2 regions of the Pseudomonas sp. FG29 genome follow, and region 1 is predicted to be linked to the other one. Evidence: predicted binding sites of a transcription regulator. Region 1 holds the regulator's gene; the other holds the start of a gene.

Evidence for each region. Region 1 encodes LexA, which represses DNA repair genes until DNA is damaged. Its sites were predicted from a motif close to CTGTNTNNNNANACAG; they were not measured.
Region 2: the regulator LexA is predicted to act here: its motif matches at 6,141-6,156, upstream of imuA (translesion DNA synthesis-associated protein ImuA).

What each region holds. Positions count from the first base shown of each region.
Region 1 is NZ_JBMDJU010000001.1:566,610-574,296, forward strand. It holds gene topA (type I DNA topoisomerase) at 1-132, shown strand, start outside; gene ACODS1_RS02805 (DUF6586 family protein) at 217-735, shown strand; gene ACODS1_RS02810 (hypothetical protein) at 816-1,055, shown strand; gene sulA (SOS-induced cell division inhibitor SulA) at 1,277-1,747, opposite strand; gene lexA (transcriptional repressor LexA) at 1,764-2,378, opposite strand; gene ACODS1_RS02825 (TetR/AcrR family transcriptional regulator) at 2,606-3,313, shown strand; gene ACODS1_RS02830 (L,D-transpeptidase family protein) at 3,355-3,882, shown strand; gene nagZ (beta-N-acetylhexosaminidase) at 3,894-4,892, shown strand; gene ACODS1_RS02840 (S-methyl-5'-thioinosine phosphorylase) at 4,898-5,635, shown strand; gene ACODS1_RS02845 (CsiV family protein) at 5,687-6,208, opposite strand; gene mfd (transcription-repair coupling factor) at 6,221-7,687, opposite strand, start outside.
Region 2 is NZ_JBMDJU010000001.1:442,633-450,319, forward strand. It holds gene ACODS1_RS02165 (LysR family transcriptional regulator) at 1-663, shown strand, start outside; gene ACODS1_RS02170 (YqaE/Pmp3 family membrane protein) at 763-921, opposite strand; gene ACODS1_RS02175 (error-prone DNA polymerase) at 1,020-4,088, opposite strand; gene ACODS1_RS02180 (Y-family DNA polymerase) at 4,085-5,494, opposite strand; gene imuA (translesion DNA synthesis-associated protein ImuA) at 5,502-6,119, opposite strand; gene phnE (phosphonate ABC transporter, permease protein PhnE) at 6,261-7,025, opposite strand; gene ACODS1_RS02195 (PhnE/PtxC family ABC transporter permease) at 7,022-7,687, opposite strand, start outside.

The DNA of each region.
Region 1 (7,687 bases):
GGCCGCCCGGCCGTGATTCGCTATAGCCGCAAGACCAAGGAGCAGTACGTGCAATCCGAAGTGGATGGCAAGCCGACCGGCTGGCGTGCGTTCTTCGATGGCGGCAAGTGGAAGGTCGAGGACAAGCGCTGAACCTCTGCCGCTTCTGATCGCATGCGCGCGCCGACAGTCGTCGGCGCGCGTATGATGGCTCCATCTGCAATGGAGATCGCCGTAATGGCCAAAGAACTCTATACCCGCACCAACCAGAAGATATTCTTCGCCGGGATCGCGCTGGACAACTGGCGCAAGGCAGAAGCCTCTGGCGCCTTCAACGTGCAGGCGCTGGTACAGGCCGAGCGTGAGGCGGCGTTGTTCCATCTGTACGGCAGTGTGCTGAGCCTGTGCCATGAGATCGCTGGCTACTACCGCATGGCCGACACCACGTCGACGCGTGTCGATGCTTTCCTCGATCAGACCGTGCTCGAGCGTTCTCCGAGCCCTGAACTGGCCGAGCTGGTGGAGCTGGCGCAGCAATCGGAGACCTGGCTAGCGCAGTTGCTGGCGGCCTACGCCGAGTTGTTCAAGCCGCCTCAGGAGGCGCGCAAGGCGAAGGTCGACCCCGCCATGCCACTGATCACGGCGGTGAGTCTGGATCAGGTGCGCCCCGAGCTGACACTGGACGAGCTGGATGACTACCGGCAGCAGCTCAAGGCACTGGTATTGCGCTTTCGTGAAGGCCTCAGCGAGTGCTGATCGCATTAATCTGGACAAGTGGGCTGGGGCTGTCCCCGGCCGACTGTTACAATATCGCGTTTTCGCAAAGAGACTGACCCATGCCTACATCCTTTCTGGAAATCGTCGAACTGCCCGATGGGCGTATCGCCCTGCGTCGTGCAGAGGATGAAGAGGCATTGGTGACGCTGGATTTCTCCGCTGATGCCAAGGCATTCCTGCAAGGCCAGCACGTCGAAGTGGCCAAGGCCATGCTCAACGTGGGTGTGCAGATGGCGGGGCGTATGGCTGAAGGCGACTTCAGCAGCGAGGACGAAGAGTCACCGCGCGTCTTGCACTGAATATTAGCCGCAGGTCACACGCTGCAGGCTGCAAGTAATAGCGAAAGCCCCTCTACTATGAGGGGCTTTCGCGTTTTCTGAGTATGCTTTGAGGGCGCGGCCGCTCTGCAGGAGCGCATTCACTCGCGATATGTAGAGGTTTCGCTTTGTCCGCGAAATGGGCGGAGGGTGCTCGTCCATTTCGCGGCTGAAGCCGCTCCAGCAGGTGGGGACTTCGCTGGTTAGCCCAGGCTGATGTTGAGGCTCTGCGCTTGGCCGGTTCGCGCTGCCTTGGCCAGGCGTTGGCGAGTACTGCGTTCGACCGGATGTAGCCAACTGATCACGGTGTGGCTGCGACCCAGTCTGAGGGCTTCTTCGGTCAGCTCCAGCGCACTCTGCTCCTGGCGTGGCTGCAGCAGCAGGATGCGTTCACGGTTGAGGCCGGCATCACGCAGCCAGGTCTGGGTCAGGCTGGCCGGTGGTGCTACCAGTGTCAGCCAGCGAGCATCCTGATTCTGACTCAGTTCACGCAATATGGGCGCCAGCAGGTGCAGACAATGCCCGGCAGCGCCGCGCAGTGCCAATTCACTGAAAGCCTGATCATCTTCCAGGCCTGGCAGGGGCTCGACAGGCAGTCCGTCGGCAGGCGCATTGGCCAGAAATGCGTCGAACAGGGGAAGTTGAGGGCGCTCGAACGACTGCTGCAACTGCATGGGAGCCTCCAGGGAATTATCGGCGGATCACGCCGACACTCAGACCTTCGATGATCAATTCCTGATGTTCCAGATCGACCTCGATCGGGGAAAACTCAGGGTTCTCGGCAATCAGCCAGACCTTGTTGCCCTCGCGCTTGAAGCGCTTGACCGTGACTTCGTCGTCGATACGCGCGACCACGATCTGGCCGTTGCGGGCTTCGCGTGTGGTGTGCACGGCAAGCAGATCGCCGTCGAAGATGCCGATGTCCTTCATGCTCATGCCGCGTACGCGCAACAGGTAGTCGGCTTTGGGCTGAAAGAAGGCAGGGTTGATCTGGCAGGATTCCTCGACATGCTGCTGGGCCAGGATCGGCGCACCGGCAGCGACACGGCCGATTACCGGCAAACCATCGTCGTCGTTGGCGGCGCCTGGTTCGAAGCCGGGGATGCGAATGCCGCGCGAGGCACCTGGCGTCATCTCGATGGCGCCTTTACGTGCCAACGCCTTGAGGTGTTCCTCTGCCGCGTTGGGTGATTTGAAGCCCAGCTCCTGAGCGATTTCCGCGCGGGTAGGTGGGTAGCCATTGTCTTCCAGGCAGCGCTTGATGAATGCGAGGATTTCGGCTTGGCGGGGGGTCAGTTTCAGCATGGCTGGGCTCTGTCTTTTTATACAGTGACTGGGATTATATACAGTGAAGGCTGCTTGGCAACGATCAATTTCATCCTGGGCGCAGTTGCGCTGTAACTTGCCGTCCTCAACGCTCGTCTCTGCCTGTTGTATGCTGTGACCGACCAGACGAAACCTGGCCGGCGCGGCTTGACAATGCAGTGGGCTGAAACGTATGTTTCAAACGAGTGTTTGTCAGGTGATATTTCATGGCTCAGTCAGAAACCGTTGAACGCATTCTCGATGCAGCAGAACAGCTGTTCGCGGAAAAGGGCTTTGCCGAAACCTCGCTGCGGCTCATCACCAGCAAGGCCGGGGTCAACCTCGCGGCCGTCAACTATCACTTCGGTTCTAAGAAGGCGCTGATTCAGGCGGTCTTCTCGCGTTTCCTCGGGCCATTCTGCACCAGCCTGGAAAAGGAACTGGACCGCCGCCAGGCCAAGGCCGAAACCCAGGCCACACTCGAGGAACTGCTCGAGTTGCTGGTCGAGCAGGCGCTGGCCGTCAAGCCGCGCAGCGGGAATGACCTGTCGATCTTCATGCGTTTGCTGGGCCTGGCCTTCAGTCAGAGCCAGGGGCACCTGCGTAAATACCTCGAAGAGGTTTACGGCAAGGTGTTCCGCCGCTACATGCTGCTGGTGCACGATGCCGCGCCGCGTATCCCGCCGCTGGAACTGTTCTGGCGGGTGCACTTCATGTTGGGGGCGGCGGCGTTCAGCATGTCCGGTATCAAGGCGCTACGTGCCATGGCGGAAACGGATTTCGGCGTGCACACCTCCATCGAACAGGTGATGCGCATGATGGTGCCGTTCCTCGCTGCCGGTATGCGTGCCGATTCCGGTGTCGCCGATCCCTTGCTGGCAACTGCCCAGCTCAAACCGCGCAACAAGACCGTGAGCGTACCGGCCAAGGCATGACAGCGGTGGGCTCGACCCGAGTCATCCGCTAAGCTAGCCGCATGCTGGATCTCGATCTGCTGCACATCTCCATTGCTGACCAGATGCTCTACGGCCTACAGGCCGGGCGTCTGCGTGTGCGCTGTGCCGTTTCAACGGCGCTCAACGGAGCGGGTGAGGACAATGGCAGTGGTTGCACGCCGCGCGGTCTGCATCAGGTGCGTGCGCGTATCGGTGCGGGCTTGCCCTTGGCGGCGGTACTGCGCGGGCGGCGCTGGACGGGCGAAGTCTGGACGCCCGAGTTGCATGAACAATTCCCCGGGCGCGACTGGATCCTGACTCGCATCCTCTGGCTCAGCGGCCTGGAGCCAGGGCGCAATCGCCTCGGTTCGGTCGACACCTTTCGTCGCTACATTTACCTGCACGGCACACCGGATACGGAACCCATGGGCACGGCGCTGTCCCATGGCTGCATTCGCCTGCGCAATACCGACATGTTGGCCCTGTTCGAGCGTGTACCGCTGCATTGCCGGGTGCTGATCGACGAGGCGTCCTGCCCGCAATGGTCGGCAGGCCCAGATTTTCAATAAGGAATATCCCCATGCAAGGTTCTTTGATGATGGACATCGGCGGCACCTGGTTGAGCGCCGAGGATCGCCAGATGCTGCGCCAGCCCGAGGTGGGCGGCCTGATCATCTTTGCCCGTAATATCGAGTCGCCACGCCAGGTGCGTGAGCTGTGCCAGAGCATCCGTGCCGTGCGCCCGGATCTGTTGCTGGCGGTGGATCAGGAAGGTGGTCGTGTCCAGCGCCTGCGTCAGGGCTTCGTGCGCTTGCCGGCGATGCGTGCCATCGCCGATAACGACGATGCCGAGTCGTTGGCCGAGCATTGTGGTTGGCTGATGGCTACCGAAGTGCTGGCGGTCGGGCTGGATCTGAGCTTCGCGCCGGTGCTCGACCTCGATCACCAGCGCAGTGCGGTGGTCGGCAGTCGGGCCTTCGAAGGTGATCCACAACGCGCCGCCCATCTGGCCGGGGCCTTCATTCGGGGTATGCATCAGGCCGGCATGGCGGCTACCGGCAAGCACTTTCCGGGGCATGGTTGGGCCGAGGCCGATTCCCACGTGGCCATTCCTGTGGACGAACGCAGCCTCGATGAGCTGCGCGCCTGCGACCTGCAGCCGTTCCGCCTGCTTGGTGCTGCGCTGGATGCGGTGATGCCGGCTCACGTGATCTATCCGCAGGTCGATGAGCAGCCGGCAGGGTTCTCGCGCCGCTGGCTGCAGGAGATCCTGCGCGGTGAGCTGGGCTTCGATGGGGTGATCTTCAGTGATGATCTGTCGATGGCAGGGGCCCATGTGGCCGGTGATGCCGGTCAGCGTATCGAGGCGGCGCTGCGTGCTGGCTGCGATATGGGGCTGGTGTGCAATGACCGTGCTGCGGCAGAGGTGGCCCTGGTCGCTCTGCAGCGCCTGCAGGTGAAAGCATCGCCGCGCCTGGCGCGGATGCGCGGCCATGGGCATGCCTCCACTGATTACCGAGCGTCGCCGCGTTGGTCGCAGGCTATGGCGGCGCTGCGCGCTGCGCAGTTGCTGGATTAGAAGCCATGACTGTCTACGCGATCATCGGCGGCACCGGGCTGACGCAGCTCGACGGGCTGCGCATCGACGCCGAGCTTGTCATGGAGACGCCTTACGGGGCGCCCTCTGCGCCGGTTCTGCGAGGCGATTATGCTGGGCGTACGGTGCTGTTTCTGGCGCGCCACGGCCATCCGCATCGTATCCCGCCGCATCAGGTCAATTACCGTGCCAATCTCTGGGCGCTCAAGCAGGCCGGCGCCGAGGCCATTCTCGCGGTCAACTCGGTCGGTGGCATTCCCCAGGCGATGCCGGCCGGGCATTTCTGCGTGCCGCAGCAGATCATCGATTACACCTATGGCCGTGCCCAAACCTTCTTCGAAGGCGAGTTGCAGCAGGTCACTCATATCGATTTCAGCGAACCTTACGATGCCAGGCTGCGTGCGGCACTGATCGCGGCTTTACGCAGCGAAGGGGCCGCATTCAGTGATCACGGCATCTATGGCTGCACGCAGGGGCCGCGGCTGGAGACGGCTGCCGAGATTCTGCGCCTGGAGCGTGATGGTTGCGATCTGGTGGGCATGACCGGCATGCCGGAAGCAGCTCTGGCGCGAGAGTTGGAGCTGCCTTACGCCTGTCTGGCGTTGGTGGTGAACCCTGCTGCGGGCAAGTCGAGTGCGCCGATCACCATGGAAGCCATCGAGCAGGTTCTGGCGCAGGGCATGAGCACGATCAGGTCGGTGCTGACGCGGGTGTTGCTTGGTTGAGCAAATGAAAAGGGCCGCTGAGCGGCCCTTTTCATGCGTCGGATGATGCGCTCAGAGCGGGCTGATGCGAATCAGCGCGCCCAGGCTGCCGTGATCGAGGTAGGTCAGGCTGCCGTCCTTCAGGCGCTGAGCGACCTTCATGTGTTCGCTGGTCTGCAGCAGACCATCGGCGCTGAAGTGGTTGATCCACAGTTCCAGATCCAGATCGGTGAAACGATCCTGAACGAAGTTGAGTGTGCCTTCGATCGGGTAGTGGCCGAATTGCCCATTGCCGCTGCTCACGGCGACGCGGCTGGGCGCGTTGCTCATGGTCTGGCTCCAGGCCTTGTGCAGCAATACCTGATAGCCATTGTTCGGGTTGAGCTTGGCGGCTTCGTCATTCAGTGCGGTGGCGCGCTCGTTACCGCTGATGGGCAGTGCGGTGGCGGCCCAGTCGTCCGGGGCGATCTTGGGCGCGATCACCGCTTCACCCGGTTGGCGGAACACCAGCAATTCCACCTGGTACAGGCGTTCGGCGAAGGCGCTTGGGGCGAGCAGGCAGAGCAGCAGGGCAATCAGGTGCAGTGGGCGCATTGAGGAGTCCTTCTAGTGAGTGGGCGCAAGGCGCTCGAACAGGGCTTCCAGGGTGTTGAAACGCTCTTCCGCACGCTCCATCGGTACCTGGATCTTGAAGACAGTGGCGCCTTCGAATTTGTAGCGTTTCGGTTGGGCCTGAATCAGCTTGATCAACGTCAGTGGGTCGACGCAGGTTTCCGCGGCGAACTCGATGCGGCCGCCTTGCGGGCCGGCGTCGACCTTGGTGATGCCGAGCTTTTCCGCTTGCAGCTTGAGCAGCGTCAGGCGCATCAGGTGCTTGGTCGGCTCCGGCAGCAGGCCGAAGCGGTCGATCATCTCCACCTGCAGCTCTTTCAGGCCATCCTCGTCGATGGCCGAGGCGATGCGCTTGTAGAGGATCAGGCGGGCATGCACGTCGGGCAGGTAGTCCTCGGGGATCAGCGCCGGTACGCGCAGGTTGATCTCCGGGCCGCCGCCCAGCGGTTGGTCGAGGTTGGGCTGCTCGCCTTTCTGAATGGCCTTGACCGCGCGCTCGAGCATTTCCATGTACAGGGTGAAACCGACAGCCTGGATCTGCCCGCTCTGACCATCGCCGAGCAGCTCGCCGGCGCCACGGATTTCCAGGTCGTGGGTGGCGAGGATGAAGCCGGCGCCGAGATCCTGCGCGCCGGCAATCGCCTCCAGACGCTTCTGGGCGTCTTCGGTCATGCTCTTGCGCGGCGGCGTGAGCAGGTAGGCGTAGGCCTGGTGGTGGCTGCGGCCAACGCGGCCCCGTAGCTGGTGCAACTGGGCCAGGCCGAACTTGTCGGCGCGCTCGATGATGATGGTGTTGGCGCTGGGCACGTCGATGCCGGTCTCGATGATGGTCGAGGCCACCAGCACGTTGAAGCGCTTGTGGTAGAAGTCGCTCATTACCTGTTCGAGATCGCGCTCGCGCATCTGCCCGTGGCCCACGCCGATACGTGCTTCCGGCACCAGCTCGGCCAGATCGGCGGCGCATTTCTCGATGGTTTTCACGTCGTTGTGCAGGTAGTACACCTGGCCGCCGCGCAGCAGTTCGCGCAGCAGCGCTTCCTTGATGGTCGGCTTGTTCTCCTCCATGACGAAGGTGCGCACCGACAGGCGCCGCGCCGGTGGCGTGGCGATGATCGATAGATCGCGCATGCCGGCCACGGCCATGTTCAGGGTGCGCGGGATGGGCGTGGCGGTGAGGGTGAGGATGTCCACCTCGCTGCGCAATGCCTTGAGCTGCTCCTTCTGACGCACGCCGAAACGGTGTTCCTCGTCGATGATCACCAGGCCCAGGTTGTGGAATTTCACATCGTCCTGCAGCAGCTTGTGCGTGCCGATGACGATGTCCACCTTGCCGTCGGCTAGTTGCGCCACGGCGCCTTCGACTTCCTTGGCGCTCTTGAAGCGGCTCATCACCTCGACCTTCACCGGCCAGTCGGCGAAGCGGTCGCGGAAGCTGTTGTAGTGCTGCTGGGCGAGCAGGGT
Region 2 (7,687 bases), 120 kb from region 1:
CAGGACATGGAGGCAGCCGCCGCCGACCTGCAGCGGCGCATCCTCGGCATGGACGAGCGCATGGCTGGCGAAGTGCGCATCACCACCACCGATTCCTTCGCCGTCGACTTCATCATGCCGGCCATGGCGGTGCTGCGCCGTGAGCACCCGGGCATCGAGGTCAAGCTGCATGCCTCGACGCAACTGCTCAACCTCAACAAGCGCGAGGCGGATATCGCCGTGCGCAACCTCAAGCCGGACAACCCCGAACTGATCGTGCGCCGCCTGGCCCGTTGGAGCAGCGCCATCTTCGCTTCGCCGGCGTATGTCGCCGCGCGCGGCATACCCGAGCCGGGCAGTGCCTTCGCCGGGCATGATCTGGTGCTCTACCAACCCTATCTGGACAGCGGACGCGAGATCACGTTCGGTGCCGAGCCCATCACCCACGGGCGCATCGCCATGACCTGCACCTCGGGCCTGATGGTGCGCCAGGCGCTGAGTGCGGGCATCGGCGTCGGTGAGGTCGCATTGCCGCTGGGCATGCGCGACGGCCTGGTACGGTTATGGCCGGATCGCGAGCAGACGCCTTACGACGTCTGGCTGGTGACCCACCGGGACGTGCGCCATACCGCGCGGGTTCGCGCGGTGATCGAGGCTATCGTCGCTGCTTTCGATTCGGTCTGATGCGGCATACCGAGCATCATCTGGCTGATTGCGGCGGATGCGCTGTAACAAGACAAAGCCGCGCAATGGCGCGGCTTTGTCTTGGCAGGGCGGCAGTATTCAGCGTTTGGCGATGATGTACACCGCGTGCACGATGCCGGGGATATAGCCCAGCAGGGTCAGCAGGATGTTCAGCCAGAACGCTCCACCAAAGCCAACCTGCAGAAAGACGCCCAGTGGCGGCAAGAGGATGGCGATCAGAATTCGGATCAGATCCATGCATGTTCTCCCTTTTCAGTGAGCCCCGACGGGCTCTCCTGATAATCGACCACGCGGGCTCCGCAAGGGTTCCTCGTTGGTGACCGGGACGTCTGTCCTCAATGGAAGTCCCGGCTGCGTATATCCAGCCCGGTCAGCATCGACGTCAGATCGATCAGGCGCCCGGCAATGATGTGGCGCACACCGTCCACCGTTTCCAGGTGGCCATCGATGCGCAGCAACTGTGATTGCACCAGTGCGCGGCGTTGGCGTTCGGCCAGGTCGTGCCAGACCACCACATTGACCAGGCCGAACTCGTCTTCGAGGGTGACGAAGGTGACGCCGCTGGCGGTTTGTGGCCGCTGCCGACCGATCACCAGGCCGGTAACGCTGACGGGGCGGCCGTGTTCGATGGCTTGCAGGTCGTGCGAGCTTTTGCAGCGCAGCGCGCGCAGTTGTTCGCGCAGCAGAGCCAGTGGGTGGGGGCCAAGGGTGGTGCCGAGGGTGTCGTAGTCGGTCAGCAGGTTTTCCCCGACCGAGGGTTCGGGCAGGTTCAACGGCGCTTCCGGCGTGGCGGCAGCGCCGGCGAATAGCGGCAGCTGCGGCTCGACACCGGCCACGGCCCAGCGCGCCTGATGGCGGTGGCCGACCAGGCTGGCGAGGGCGCCGGCGTCTGCCAGGCGCTCGCGGGCAGCGGCGTCCAGCCGGGCGCGCTGGCAAAGGTCTTCCACACTGCCGAAGGTGGCTGCCTGGCGGGCGGTTTCGATGCGCCGGGCCTCGTCCGCACGCATGCCGCGAATCATCTTCAAGCCCATGCGAATGGCTGGCTGTTCATTGCCGCTGGCTTCCAGGCTGCAGTCCCAGTCGCTGTGGCACACGTCCACCGGACGCACCTGGATGCCGTGGCGCCGCGCATCCTGCAGCACCTGATCCGGGCTGTAGAAGCCCATCGGCCAGCTATTGACCAAGGCGCAGGCATAGGCGGCCGGTTCATGACATTTCAGCCAGCAACTGGCGTAAGCCAGAAGGGCGAAGCTGGCGGCATGGGACTCGGGAAAGCCATAGCTGCCGAAGCCTTCGATCTGCCTGAAGATGCGCTCGGTGAATTCCACCGTGTAGCCCTTTTCCAGCATGCGCGAGGTCAGGCGCTGGCGGTGTGGTTCGAGCCCGCCATGGCGCTTCCAGGCGGCCATGCTGCGGCGCAGCTCGTCGGCTTCGCCGGGTGTGTAGTCGGCGGCGACGATGGCTAGCTCCATCACCTGTTCCTGGAACAGCGGTACGCCCAGGGTGCGCTCGAACACCGGCTTCAGTTCCTCCGAGGGAAAGTCGACGGGCTCTTCGCCGTTACGCCGGCGCAGGTAGGGATGCACCATGTCGCCCTGGATCGGGCCGGGGCGGACGATGGCGACCTGAATCACCAGGTCGTAGAAGGTTTGCGGACGCAGGCGCGGGAGCATGGCCATCTGTGCGCGGGACTCGATCTGGAAGGCGCCGATGGTGTCTGCGCGGCTGATCATCGCGTAGGTGGCGCTGTCTTCGGGGGGCAGGCTGGCCAGCGTCCAGCGCGTGCCACGGTAGCGCTCGATCAGGGCGAAGCAACGGCGCAGCGCACTGAGCATGCCGAGGGCGAGTACATCGACCTTGAGCAGGCCGACCAGATCGAGGTCGTCCTTGTCCCACTGAATCACGGTGCGCTCGACCATGCTGGCATTCTCCACCGGTACCAGGGTGTCGAGGGCGTGTTCGGAGATCACGAAACCACCGGGGTGCTGCGACAGATGGCGAGGAAAGCCGATCAGCTCGCCGGTCAGCACCAGCACCCGGTGCAGCACTGGGTTGTGTGGATCGAAACCAGCCTCCAGCAGGCGCTCTGCCGAAGGCGGCTCGTTGCTCCAGCGACCGCAACAGTCGGCCAGTGCGTTGACCTGGTCGGGTGGCAGGCCGAGCGCCTTGGCGACATCCCGCACCGCACCGGCGCCGTGGTAGGTGTTGACCACCGCAGTCAGCGCGGCGCGGGTGCGACCATAGCGGCGGAACACGTACTGGATGACTTCCTCGCGGCGCTCATGTTCGAAATCCACATCGATATCCGGTGGCTCGCTGCGTTCGCGCGAGAGAAAACGCTCAAACAGCAAACGGTTGCAGGTGGGATCCAGTTCGGTGATGCCGAGCACGAAGCACACCGCCGAATTGGCCGCCGAGCCGCGCCCCTGGCAGAGGATGCCCTGCTCGCGAGCGAACTGAACGATGTCGTGGACGGTGAGGAAGTAGCTCTCGTACTGCAGGTCGGCGATCAGGCTCAGCTCGTGTTCCAGCTGGGCGCGTGCCCGTTCGGGAATGTGTTCAGGCCAGCGCCAGCGTGCGCCGTGCTCGACCAGGTGGCGCAGCCAGGAGGTGGCGTCGTGGCCCGCAGGCACCAGTTCGCGCGGGTAGTGATACTCCAACTGGCCAAGGTCGAAACGGCAGCGCTCGGCGATGCGCAGGGTTTCCTCGAGCAGATGCGCAGGATAAAGCTCGGCCAGCTCTTCGTACCGGCGCAGGTGGCGCTCGCCGTTGGCGAACAGGTAGGCGCCGGCATCGGCCACGGGCAGATGCCAGCGGATGGCTGTCATGCAGTCCTGCAGGGCGCGGCGGCCACGGGCATGCATGTGCACGTCGCCACAGGCCACGGCGGGCAGCTTGCAGGTCTGAGCCAGGGCGAGCCAGTGCCGCAGACGAACGTTGTCATCGGCGCCACGGTGCAGTTCCACGCCCAGCCACAGGCGTTCAGCGAAGCAGCTGCGTAGCCAGGACAGCGGCTCGGCATCCTGCGCGTCCAGCCAGATTGCCAGTAGCCCGTCGAGCGGGCCGTCGAAGTCGGCCCGCAGCAGGCGATAGTGGCCTTTCGCAGCGCGCCGCCGGGCGCGGGTGATCAAACCGCACAGCGCCTGATAGCCCGCCAGGTTTTCGACCAGCAGCACCAGCTTGGGGCCGTCTTCGAGCTGCACCTCACTGCCGACGATCAGTGCCACGCGGCTTTCCTTGGCGGCCTGCCAGGCACGTACGATGCCCGCCAGCGAGCATTCGTCGGTAATGGCCAGCGCCCGGTAGCCGAGGCGGGCGGCACGCTCGAACAGCTCCTGGGCGCTGGAGGCGCCACGCTGGAAGCTGAAGTTCGACAGGCAGTGCAGTTCGGCGTAGTCGCTCATGCGAACCAGCCATGCAGCAGCAGCGGGCCGTTGCCGCCAGCCGGGCGGAAAGCCCAGCCGCGCTGACCGGCGCGGGTTTCCACCAGGTAGTAGTCGCGGCGCACGTCTTCACCATCCCACCAGCCGGATTCGATGCGTTCCGGGCCACCCAGGATGCGCAGCGACGCTTCGTGCAAGGGTTGCGGCTGGGCTAGCAGCCAACCGGGGCGTAGTGCCTGTGCCGGCAAGGCAGTGAGAAGCGGCTGCTGCGTCCAGGCTCGTTCGGGGCGGTGGTCGGCACGTACACCCAGGCCATGCACAGCGTCATCACCGAGGCGGGCACGCAGGCGTTCGCGCAATTGCTCCCAGGGTTGATTCTGTTGCGGGCGTTCGTCAAAGAGTTGGTGATGCTGCGGAGTGAAGCTCGGCAGTTCGCCTGCGACCAGTCGTACGGCCAGCACCGGAGCAGGCAGTTGCTGGTGTTCCAGGCGTCCTCGGCTCAGCTCGAAGAGCATGCCGGCGTCGCGTTCAGCGCTGAGCAGGCCGATCTGTACGAGGGTCTCATTGCCGCTGCGATGCTCCAGATGCAGGGCGAAGCGCTGCACGCCACTGTCGCGGCTGGCCAGGTAGGCAGCGAGGTCAGCGGTCAGGCGGCGCAGCGGAAAGAGCAGGGCCTGGTGCGATTCCACTTCGAAGTTCAGTTCGAGGCGGGTGTCGAAAACATCCGGCGGTGTGTAGAACTGCAGAGGCAGCGGGCGGCGCCCGAGCAGGGTGTCGAGCTGCACCAGCACCTCGGCCGGAAAGCGTCTGGCCAGGCTGTCGCGCGGCAGTTCCCAGAGTTGCCTGAGCTGGCGCAGGCCCATGCGGGCAAAGGCCGTGCTGGCCGCAGAACTGAGGCCGAGACGATCCACCGGCAACGTAGCCAGCAGAGGCTGCAATCCATGGCCATCCTCTGCCAGCAGGCCGTCACCGACATTGACCAGCACGCGTGCCGCTGCCGGATTGGGCGCGGCGGCGATACGGTGTTGAAAGCCCAGCGCCGAGAGTTCGGCACGCAGGCGCGCCTCGAAGCGTGGCCAGGGGCCGAACAGACCCAGGCTCGATTGCACCTCCAACAGCAGGCAGCGCGGATAGTGCAGGCTGACCTGGGCACTGAAGGCATAGGCCCAGGCTGCCAGAAACTGGTGCCAGCGTTCGATTTGCGAGGTGTCGTACTCGGCGGTCGTGAAGTCGCGTGTCAACGTCTGCGCAGCGGTCAGCGATAGGCCGGGCCTGAGGCCGAGCGCGCGTGCCGCCGGGTTGACCGCCTGCAGTACACGGCGCTGAGGCGAACCGCTGAGAAGGGCCAGAGGCGCTTCGGGATCGCTGCGCTGACGCAGCACGCCGTCCATGGCCAGTTGTGGCAACAGGATACAGGCCCAGAGCATGTGCGCCTCAGTGCCACGGCGCGGCAATGGGGTGTGGGGGGGCGAGGCCGCCACGGCACTTGAGTACACGGATGCGCGCCGGCTGGCTCTCCAACGCCAGACGTAACGCGGCAGGCGAGGGGTTGGCGGCTTCTTCGAGCGGGCGATAGGCGAAGGCCAGGGTCTGGCCTGTCGCGGCGGCTACCTGCAAGCGGCGCAGCGAGCGGTCATCGGCCTGACGCAGCCAGCACAGCACAGCGCCACAACTGCCGGAACGCAGACACTGCTCGGCCGCCCAGAGCGCTTCGCGGGGTTGCGCATGGATGATGTTCAGGTGACGCAGATCGATGCCGGCATCCAGCCAGGCTCGGGCAAAGGGCTGGTGCGGCGGTGCCACCAGCACCACCCGTTCACTCGCTTGCGTCAGGCGCGCCAGGGTTGGCCATAGCAGGCGTAGTTCGCCAATACCGATGGTCGCCGTCAGTACTTCGCTGAGCGCAGCAGGTGGCCAACCGCCGCCGGGCAGGGCTGCATCCAGCACAGCATGGCCTGTTGACGTGCTGCTGCTTGCAGCACAGGAGGTGGCCTGCCCACGCCATACACGGCGGGCATCGAGCAGGCGATCAAGAGCAACCACGGAAGACATGCTGGCAGGGCACCAAAAATACTGTATGCATGAACAGTATTTGCGCGTCGGCCGTTTGGGTCAAGTCAAGGTGACGAAGTCGCCAGCAAACCCCACCACCCTGATTCCATTGGTAGCGCTGCGCCAGAGGTCATGGCGTATTCAGCCACTCACCCAACGCTGCCGCGCCCAGCCACTCAAGGCGTCGACCGCCAGTACCAGCAGGAGCATGGCCAGGATCACCGTGGCCGCCTGCGCTTCCTGGAACAGGCTGAGGCTCATGTAGAGCATCTGCCCGAGGCCGCCGGCGCCGACGAAGCCGAGCACACTGGCCATGCGGATGTTGTTTTCCCAGCGGTACAGGCTGTAGGCGACCAGTTGCGGCCACACGCCCGGCAGGGTGCCGTAGCAGAAGGCGACGATGCGGCCACCGCCGTTCTCGCGGATGGCGTCGGCAGGCTCGCGTGGGGTGTTTTCCAGCGCCTCGGCGAACAGACGGCCGAGCACGCCGGCGGTGTGCAGGGCCAATGCCAGGGTGCCGGCATTGGGGCCGAGGCCGGCGGCCAGCACCATCAAGGCCGCCCAGACCAGTTCGGGAATGGCGCGCAGAGCGTTGAGCAACAAACGCGTAGTCTGCAGGGCGAAGCCGCCGAAGCGGCCAGCGGCGGGCAGGGCCAGCGCCAGGCCGAGAACAGCCGCAAGCAGGGTGCCGAGGGCGGACATGGCCAGGGTTTCCAGCGCGCCACGGCCGATGGCCTGCAGGTGCGCGGCGGAGAAGTCCGGCAGCAGAAAGCCGCTGGCGTACTTGCCCATCTGCGTCAGGCTGTCGCCGGCCAGCAGGGAGCCGAGGTCGATGCCCAGATAGAGGAACGAGGCGACCACCGCGCCGAGAATGGCGGCGAGCAGGATCAGATTGCCGACTCTCATGCCAGCCTCGCGCGCAGCAGGCGGCTGAACTGGTCGGCCAGCAGCACCAGCAGGAGGAAGGTGAGCAGCATGCTGGCCACTTCGCCGCCCGCGAACATGCGCAGCGACAGGTCGATCTGCTGGCCCAGGCCGCCTGCGCCGACGAAGCCCATCACCACCGAGGCGCGAATGGCGCACTCCCAGCGGTAGACGGTGTAGGAGAGCATTTCCCCGGCGGCATTGGGCAGCACGCCGTAGGCGAATGCGGTCAATCGGCCGCTGCCGGCACCGAGCAAGGCGCGGGCAGGGCGGGCGTCGACCGATTCGAAGATTTCCGCATAGACCTTGCCGAGCATGCCGGCGTAGGTGATGGCGATGGCCAGCACCCCGGCGGTGGGGCCGAGACCGACGGCGCGGACGAACAGCAGTGCCCAGACGATCTCCGGCACGCTGCGCAGGAAGATCAGCAGGCCGCGCACCGGCCAGCGTGCCAGGTTCGCCCACCAGGCCGGGCGGCCACCGCGATGCACGGCCGACAGCGACAGCGCGCGGCTGGCCAGTAGCGCGGCGGGAATGGCGATCAGCAGCGCCAGGCTCATGCCAGCGGTAGCGATGGCCAGGGTTTCCAGGGTGGCGCGGCCGAGCAGGAGGAGAAATTCAGCATCGTGCGCGGGCGGCCAGAA